DNA from 3 places in the Colwellia sp. NW0002-52-1 genome. Region 1 is predicted to be linked to each of the others. Evidence: predicted binding sites of a transcription regulator. Region 1 holds the regulator's gene; each other region holds the start of a gene.
The links. Region 1 encodes sigma-54, which starts transcription at its own class of promoters, with help from an activator protein. Its sites were predicted from a motif close to GTTGGCACGNNNNTNGNNT; they were not measured.
Positions count from the first base shown of each region.

Region 2: a site for sigma-54 is predicted at 1,811-1,829, ahead of AC27H3_RS12240 (DUF2884 family protein). Genes of this name have one in related genera too.
Region 3: a site for sigma-54 is predicted at 1,875-1,893, ahead of fliE (flagellar hook-basal body complex protein FliE). Genes of this name have one in related genera too.

Region 1 is NZ_BAAJLU010000002.1:241,525-244,815, forward strand. It holds gene lptA (lipopolysaccharide transport periplasmic protein LptA) at 1-355, shown strand, start outside; gene lptB (LPS export ABC transporter ATP-binding protein) at 356-1,087, shown strand; gene AC27H3_RS03805 (RNA polymerase factor sigma-54) at 1,148-2,653, shown strand; gene hpf (ribosome hibernation-promoting factor, HPF/YfiA family) at 2,688-2,975, shown strand; gene ptsN (PTS IIA-like nitrogen regulatory protein PtsN) at 3,005-3,291, shown strand, end outside.
Region 2 is NZ_BAAJLU010000012.1:568-3,858, forward strand. It holds gene AC27H3_RS12235 (tRNA-uridine aminocarboxypropyltransferase) at 33-797, opposite strand; gene AC27H3_RS12240 (DUF2884 family protein) at 935-1,738, opposite strand; gene zapE (cell division protein ZapE) at 1,964-3,118, opposite strand.
Region 3 is NZ_BAAJLU010000013.1:53,684-56,974, reverse strand. It holds gene fliF (flagellar basal-body MS-ring/collar protein FliF) at 1-1,434, opposite strand, end outside; gene fliE (flagellar hook-basal body complex protein FliE) at 1,480-1,824, opposite strand; gene AC27H3_RS13055 (sigma-54-dependent transcriptional regulator) at 2,075-3,291, opposite strand, start outside.

The DNA of each region.
Region 1 (3,291 bases):
TTCGCTTACCATTAATGCCGAGCTCGTTCAGGTAATCACTCAAAACGAAAGCGATAATAAAATTTATATTGCTAAAGGCTCTCCAGCAACTTTTGAACAGACATTGCAAGACGGTAGCCCAATCAACTTACAAGCAAATGAAATTAGATATGAGCCACACAAAAATACCGTTGTAATTTCTGGTAATGCTTTGCTGCGTCAAGAAGGCAGTGAAGTTAGCGGCAGTAAAATTACTTATAACTTTGAAACTGAGTATGTGAATGCCGAAAGTTTAGAAAATGCCAAAGTTGAAACTGTGCTACAACCTAAAAATAAAACTGAATTGCCAAAAAAATCTAAGGAAAAGCAAGAGTAAATGTCTATTTCAACCTTATCAGCCACCGGACTTGCTAAAGCTTATAAAGGCAGAAAAGTCGTTAAAAATGTCAGTATGAAAGTTTCTGCTGGGCAAATTGTTGGTTTATTAGGACCTAATGGCGCAGGTAAAACTACTTCATTTTATATGATTGTTGGATTAGTCAATAACGACAGTGGTTCCATAGTATTAAATGATGAAGATCTGACTTTGTTGCCAATGCATGAGCGTGCTCGAAAAGGTATTGGCTATTTACCTCAAGAAGCTTCAATTTTTCGTAAACTTACGGTTTATGACAACATTATGGCCATTTTACAAACGCGTAAAGCATTAAATGATGTAGAGCGAGAAGAAAAGCTTGAACATTTACTCGAAGAATTTAACATCAGTCATATCAAAGACAACTTAGGTATGAGTTTATCTGGCGGTGAACGCAGACGCGTTGAAATAGCACGAGCATTAGCTGCAGATCCAAAGTTTATCCTGCTTGATGAACCTTTTGCGGGTGTTGACCCTATTTCGGTAGGTGATATAAAAAAAATTATCCTACACTTAAAAGAACGCGGCATCGGTATCTTAATTACCGATCATAACGTTAGAGAAACTCTTGATGTTTGTGAGCATGCTTATATTGTTAGTCATGGTGAGCTTATCGCAGAGGGAAACTCTAATGAAATACTTGCAAATCAACACGTAAGAGATGTATACCTAGGTGAACAATTCACGTTATAGTGAGTAACATAATCACGCGGTAATACTATCATGTACTTGAACAGGGAAATGAAAACGTAAATGCGTCCTACTCTGCAACTCCGTATCGGACAACAATTAACGATGACCCCGCAATTGCAGCAGGCTATAAAGCTGTTGCAATTATCAACTTTGGATTTACAACAAGAAATTCAAGAAGCTCTTGAAAGTAATCCACTCCTTGAAGTTGACGAATCGCCAGATAATAATTCAGAAAGTACTCCTGATCACCTCGAAGAAGGTTACTCTGCAGGTGTTAATGAGAGTGCTGAAATATCATCAGATGGCAGCGAAGACTCTGCACCAACAATTGATGAGATAAGCTCTTCAGAAGGCTTAGCAAAAACTGACATTCCTGAAGAATTAAACGGTGATACAACCTGGGATGACAATTTCAGCGCAAGTGCGAGTAGTGGCGGTGTGGGCGTTGCTTCAGAAGACTACACCTATCAGGGTGAAACTAAAGATTCCTTACAAGACCACCTAATTTGGCAGATGGAGCTCACTCCTTTTAGCGATACCGATAGAGCCATTGCTGTTGCTATTATTGAGGCCGTAGACGAAGCAGGATACTTAACCGTTAGCGCAGAAGAAATACTAGAAAGTGTTGGCATTGATGATGTAGAGCTCGACGAGATTGAAGCTGTACTGAAACGAATCAATGTTTTTGACCCGGTTGGAGTAGCTGCTCGCTCAATTCCTGAATGTTTGCTTATTCAACTTAACCAGTTTTCAAAAGATACGCCGTGGCTCGCTGAAAGCAAACTAGCCGTTACCGAGTTTATCGACTTACTTGGTAATCGTGATTATCGCCAGCTTATGCGTAAATTACGCATAAAGGAAGATCAATTACGCGAAGTTATCCGTTTAATCCAATCTTTAGACCCTCGTCCGGGTGATAGCGTAATCAAAAGTGAAGAACAATATGTTATTCCTGACGTATCTGTTGAAAAGAAAAATGGCCGCTGGACCGTTGAACTCAATCCAGATACCGCGCCAAAGTTATCGGTAAACCAGCAATATGCAGCTATGTCTCGCACGATGAAATCATCTGCAGATAGCCAATTTATTCGTTCAAATTTACAAGAAGCTAAATGGTTTATCAAAAGCCTAGAGAGCAGAAACGACACCCTATTAAAAGTGTCTAATTGTATTGTACAGCGCCAGCAAGGCTTCTTTGAACATGGCCCTGAAGCTATGCGCCCTATGGTTCTAAATGATATTGCCGAAGCCGTAGATATGCATGAATCAACTATTTCTCGTGTTACTACACAGAAGTATATGCATACACCCCGGGGAATTTTCGAGCTAAAATACTTCTTCTCAAGCCATGTAAGTACCGAAAATGGTGGTGAATGTTCATCAACTGCTATTCGTGAACTGATTAAAAAACTTGTCGCCGCAGAAATACCTGCAAAACCATTAAGTGATAGTAAAATTGCTGATGTATTAGCAGAGCAAGGTATAAAGGTAGCAAGGCGTACCATTGCCAAGTATCGAGAGTCACTTTCCATACCGCCATCAAATCAACGTAAAAGCTTACTGTAGGCGGTTGCATTCACCCAAAAGAGGAATTAAGCATATGCAAATTAATCTTAGTGGACACCATGTCGATGTTACCGACTCATTACGTGATTATGTAAATGAAAAGTTCGAGAAACTGGAGCGCCATTTTGAACATATAAATAATGTTCATGTGGTTTTAACCGTAGAAAAGTTAAATCAAATTGCTGAGTCAACGGTGCATTTAAGTGGCTCAGAAGTACATGCGAAAGCGGAGCATAATGATATGTATGTTTCAATTGATGCATTAATTGATAAATTAGATCGCCAAATATTGAAATACAAAGGCAAAATCAACAAACATTAGCGCCATGTCGCTTTAGGTTTTATAAGTTTATGAAGTTGCAAGACATCTTAACTCTAGACTGCACTATTTGTGCTGCTCCGGGTTCCAGTAAAAAACGTATTCTAGAATACTTAAGTAGTCTGGCTGCCGAAAAATTGCCTGAACATGATACATTTCAGCTTTTAGAGAGCCTTGTAAAGCGCGAGAGAATGGGTACAACAGGTATAGGAAATGGCATAGCAATACCACATGGACGCATAGACAATACCTGTCAACCGGTTGCCGTTGTTATTACAACAGAAGAGCCCATTGACTTTGACGCTATAGATAATCGCCC
Region 2 (3,291 bases), on a different contig from region 1:
AGAGCAAACCTATTTATCGTGATAATTTAGCGCTAAATATCTTTTGCCAATTTAATGTTATTTAGGTCAGCAAACTTAGTGTAATCGGCAACCGCATTTGGGTTTGCTTTATTTACTTGGCATACACCGCGTTGGTATTGATAGCTAAAAACATCGAACCACAAATCAAGCAAGTCGGCATTGGTTTGCTCACCCATTAATGACAATACCTGCGCAGCAACTTCAGCCGTGGCTAATTCAGTATTATTTGCCGCCAAACGTATTTGGTAGCGAGAGCTCAATTCAGCTGAATCTGATGGTGTTTTTGGCGTAAATGACACAACAGGCAAATCTTGCAAATATGGACTACGTCGAAACATTTTTTTAGCTTCTCGCCAACTGCCATCTAGCATGATAAATAATGGTCTTTTTCCTGAGCTCAGAGTTATTTTATTATCAAATATTTCGCGATTTTCACCCGCATAGGCTTTAGGAAATACGATCATCGGTTGCCACATAGGATCATTTATTAAGGCAATAATCTCAGGGTTGACTTCGGTTCTCGACCAAAGAAAAGCAAAACTGTCAGGAATTAAATCTGCAATTAATTTACCGGTATTACTCGGTTTTAATACTTCAGTGTCGTACATTAGCATCAAAAATCCAGCATCAGAGTTCACTTTAGGTGCTAACTCGCAAATACAAAAAGGTACGGCTAAACGACAAAGTTCGCAGCGTATAACGCGCTGACCTCTTGATTTATAGGTAGTGGTACTTAAGCTTTTACGATATTGATGAAGTTGCTGTACAGCGTGCATAAAATATTTGTCAGAGCGATTGAGGGCGCTACTTTAACGTGCACCTAATGCGTTGGCAATAAAAAAGCGCAACCTAAGTTAGGTTACGCTTTAAAGTGAGTAAAACTATGAGATATTAATCTTTTGAGTACAATGATTTAGATCGAATTGTTATGCTTGCTTGTACTCGCTGTAATAAAGTCGTAGTCAGATATCTCATCAATACTATTTCTTAATTGCGCTTCCATTTCATCGATAACAATAATTGACTGACATAAAGCTTCACCACGTTTTTCTATGTCTGTACTACGATTCTCCATTTCATTACCTATACGCTCGCCAAAATTTTCCATTTTAGCTTCGAAGGCATCCATGTCACCGCCAGAAAATAATAACTCTTGGCCTACCGCAATCATAACGGTCCCTAAAGAATTTTTAATCGTACTCTCTACCGCTGATTCAATTCTTTGTTCAAAATCTTCACCAAAAAAGTCTTTGCCAGAAAAGCCATCTTCATCGATATAAAAGTTATTTTGATTACCGAATTCCGCTTCTACTTCAGTTCGTATGTAAGTTAATTGCGTGGTTAGATCAGCGCTTACATTGTTACCTTTACCTAATAATTCATTAAACGCTAAATTAACGCCATCAATTGCTAAGTCTATCGCATCTAAGGCAATATTTTTAACTTCAGGCACAACATCTCTAATATGACTAGAGTAATCGTTTAACATTGATTTTTGTTGAGTTGTTAAAGCAATTTCTTCCCCCTTAATCAATAAAGTGTTGTTGTTTGTTATGGTATAAAGAGGTGATTTATTTTTAGAGAATACAATTTCATTTGCACTGATATTAATGCCTCCATTTAACTCAACATCGCATGAATCACTAGAAAAAGAATTATCGTGGGCATAAGTTAATGTGCTGGTCATTATTAGTGCTGTAGCAATCAATGTTTTCATTTTAATCTTCCTTATAAATTAAATCTTTCTAAAGCGACTTAAGACTTTTGAAATCGCTAGTTAGTATTCTATTTACAAAACGGATGCCAAAATTAAAAACATATAATTATCAATAGGTAAGAAATAAAAGTTATTTTTAGGATAAATGTAATTAACTATAATTTAGTGAAATTATTAACTTTATGGTGAGTTTAACAAGTCGTATGATTTCGGGGGTAACTTTACTTAAGAATAAGATAATCGCTGCATTTCAAAAAGACGTGACATGCAACGGGCAAACTCGAAATTCAGTTGTGTACCTTGATAAAGTTCAGCGATATCAACATCTGCGGTTATAATTAAGCGAATACCTCGATCGTAAAATTCATCAACAAGTGCTATAAAGCGACGAGCTTCATCGTCTAAACCTCTTAATTGTCCCATAACAACACCACTTCGTTGATAGCCATCTTCAACACCCGAAAATACCGCCGGAATTAATTTACCATTAAATTGAGGGACATTACTTACCAGTACATTTTTAAAATTATCCGCTAGTTTAATGTAGTCTCTTTGGCTTCTAGGCCCAGAGCAGAGCGCCATAAAATCGAACCAAATTGTGTTATCACTACGAGATCTAAAGTTAATATTTCTATTATTAATGACTATATAATCGTTACAACGAATATTCCCTAGAGATAATTTATTAAAATAATCGACTAAAAAGTTATGCTCAATGTCGTTACCAATAGAGTAATCACGATATTTATATTGTTGAGTTTCTGAAATTAATAACCGATGATCCGTAGGTCCATCAATTGAAATAACTTGGCAGTAATGATTAATTACATCAATTGTTGGTAAAAACCTTTCACGTTGTAAGCCATTTTTATAGAGTTCTTTTGGTGGACAGTTTGACGTTGCCACTAAAGTAATACCGTTTGATAACATGGTTTTAAGTAAACCCGCTAATAGCATGGCATCACCAATATCATTTACAAAGAATTCATCGAAACAAAGTATATCAACTTGTGTAGACCATAGCTTTGCTATCAACATTAACGGATTATCTTTACCACTAAAGTCTTTTAACTGTTGGTGCACATTCTCCATAAAATGGTGAAAATGAATACGTCTCTTCCGTTTTATTTTCAGCTGTTGATAAAATAAATCCATTAGCATGGTTTTGCCACGACCTACTCGTCCATGAAAATATAATCCTTGAATGGGCTCATGTTTAGTGAATAAGTTATTTATTTTGAAAAGGATTGGTTTTGGCTTTTGTGCACACATTAATTTTCTAGAAAGATCATCTAAAGCGAGTGCTGCTTTGTATTGCTCGTTATCGGGCTTAAGCTTGTTAAGTTCAATGAGTTGTTGGTATTGTTCAGTTACAGACATACAAGTTATGCCAATTTTATTAATTAAGTATTCTACTTTTTCATCATTAAAAAGAGATAATTACAAGACCTAAAGCTTAGTCAGTAGCTAGGCACATTTATAAACTTTATAACGCCGTACTTATTCATTTTAACCATTAATACCAATTGAAATAAATAATCGATCATTTTAAG
Region 3 (3,291 bases), on a different contig from region 1:
CAGTATTGAAATTAATATAACCGCGCCAAGTAATTTAGCATATTTATATATCGTTGGATCTTTCCATAACGGTACGGTTTCAGCAACAACAGCGTCAGGGCGAGAAAATGGTAACGTTACCACGTCTAATGTGTCACCACGTTGTAAATTAAAGCCAATACTACCTTGCAATACTCGACGAATATTTGCTATTTCTTGTACAGAGCGTGGTGTTGGCATAGGTTCACCTTCTGCATTAACACCCGGTATATAATCTAAAGCAACAGAAACACTAATACGATGGATAATGCCCGTTTGCTGCTTAGTATAACTTATGGCTTCGTCTAGTTCATAATTGCGAGTTGACTCAGAATGTTTACGTCCTGGCATAGTCGTTTGTTGACCTGTACCTGTAGCATTTTCTGGGATATTACTATCAAGCGGTGGTTGATTAGATAACGCACCAGGAATGCCGCCAAGCATGCCACCTATTGTGCTATCTTCAACTTTCATTTCACTACGAAGTGCTGGTAAGTCTGAATTATAACGACGTTGTGTTTCTTCGGTATTCGTAAAGTCCATCGCAACATCAACTTGTGCGGTGTAATTACCAAGGCCGACAACGGGAATTAAAATTGAATCAATTTTATCCATATATTCTGATTCACGTTTTTGTTCTATTTCAAATTCTTTTCGAGAACGAGATGAAACAGAGTCTTGTGAGCCCGAATTTAATAATCTACCATTTTGATCAGTAACCGTTACGCGATTTGGATCAAGGTTTTGAACGGCTGAAGCGACAATATCAACTACGGCATCTACTTCTTCTTCAGATAACAAGCGACCGCGACGTAAGGTTAGTACAACAGTTGCTGAAGGGTTTTTCTCGCGTTTTGCAAAGACGTTTTCTCGCGGAATAGCTAATAAAACGCGAGCACGTGAAATAGATTTCAATTCTTCAATGGTACGAGCAAGTTGTTGCTCTCTTGAGTGTTTTAAACGCTCACCCTCAAGACGTTGACTCACACCAAAGCCCATATCCTGCATAAGAATTTCACTACCTTGAGTAGGTGCGTCAGTAAGGCCTTCTCGAGCAAGCATAAGTTTAACGTTTTGATATTCATCGCTTTCAACAGATATGGTGTTGTTTTCTTGACGATATTCCACTTTATTACTGTCAAGAAAGTCCATGGTTTTAATTAATTGCTCGGTTGGCAATTTAGTTAAAAAGCGATATTCTGGCTGATTAGCCAACATGATGACAAAAACTGCAATGGCGAAACAAATAGCAAGTGCAATTACTATCGTCATTTGACGAAGAAAATCAACATTCCCCATAGCAGCAGCTAAGCCCGACTTTTGCTCGCCAACAGAGTCATTTCCACTGTCATTAGCTACTAGGTCATTGCTTCCATCGGCTAGCATTAAATTTGTATTATCTGTTGTATCGGCCACTGATTTATCTCCGCTTAAATATCTTTTTATTTTTAGCTATGGGAGCTAAACCGGCATGCTCATAATTTCTTTATAAGCTTCAACAAACTTATTTCTTACTTGAACGGTAGCATCGAAAGCAATACCTGCTTTTGAAGCGGCAATCATAGTGTCGGCTAAGGTAACGCTGCGGTCACCCATTTCAAACGCTGTGCGCTTTGCACCAACATCTTGTTGTAGTTCATTTACATTATTTATTGCGTCTTTTAACAAGCTACCAAAGTCGCCACCCGCTTTACTTACCGGCGGTGTGCCCATACCATTTTCTTCACCAATAGGAAGGCGATTTCCCATTGCTTCCATCGACATACTTTGCATCTGGGCGTATAAAGAATTAGTTTTGATATCCATGGCTATCTCGCTTGCGTCAATTTCTTGTTACTTACTATTACCTAGGATTAAAGCAAGCATAGTGCCAAGCTATATAATTCAATAAAACGAGAGTTAAAATAGGCGTTATAAGTGTCTAAGCATAAAATAAAACACTTAAAAATCAATAAAAAACGTTAAACATCAAAAACAAAAAAAACGACGATGAATTCGTCGTTTTTAAAATTTTAGCTACTAATTTATCAACAAGATGTCGATAATTACACAAATATTAAGCTGGGATCTGAATACCACTATCACGCATACGCGCAATTTTATAACGTAAAGTTCGCGGACTGATCCCCAAGCGTTCAGCAACATCTTTGCGACTGCCTCTGCAAGCATGCAAAGTATCTAAAATTATTTGATGCTCTTGCAGTTTAAGCTCACTGCCCAGTTTGTCGGCTTTATCTACACTAGCTTCTTCGCTTTGTACTTGTGGTGTTTCAAAGTTATCAATCAATAAGTCGTTTGCATCAATACAACGATCGCTTTGTAAAATGAGTGCACGTTGAATAACATTGTCTAACTCTCGAACATTACCAGGCCAGGTATATGCCAGTAATTTACTGCGAGCAGCTGGTGTGAACTCTGGGATGACATTGCCATCTTTTTGACAAATACGTGAAATTAAATGCGTCGCTAGCGGTAAAATATCATCTCGACGTTCATTCAACGGTAACCATGTTAATGGGAACACATTAAGTCGGTAATATAAATCTTCTCTAAATACGCCTTCTTTTACCGCATCTTTTAAGTCACGGTTACTGGTAGCGATTACCCTAACATCTAAATTAATAGTTTTACGACCGCCAATACGTTCGACTTCACGCTCTTGCAATACGCGAAGAATTTTGGCTTGTAGGCCTAAATCCATTTCGGTAATTTCATCAAGTAAAATGGTACCACCTTGAGCTTGTTCAAACTTACCAGGACTAGCCTGAATAGCGCCAGTAAATGCGCCTTTTTCATAACCAAATAGCGTTGCTTCAAGCATATTCTCTGGAATTGCCGCACAATTAATTGCGACAAAAGGCGCTTGGTTGCGCGGAGAAGAGTTATGGATATACTGTGCTAGCACTTCTTTACCTGATCCACTAGGACCCAGCACCATAACCGATGCTTCTGTGTTGGCTACCTTTTTCGCTAGCCTAAGTAATTCAATACTTTGAGCGTCAGCCACAACTGGATCGAATCCGTCGTTTACTTGCAATGGCACATACTGACTGACCATATTAAGTAAAACTTCTGGTGCAAAAGGTTTAGCCATATAATTACAGGCACCATCTCGCATCGCTTGTACGGCATCATCAATGGTGCCATAAGCTGTCATAATTAAAACGGGTAATTTAGGATAACTATTACGAATACTTTTTAATAACGATAGTCCTGACATGCCGCCCATTTGAACATCGCTAACCACTAGATCAACGGCATGCGACTTCAGTT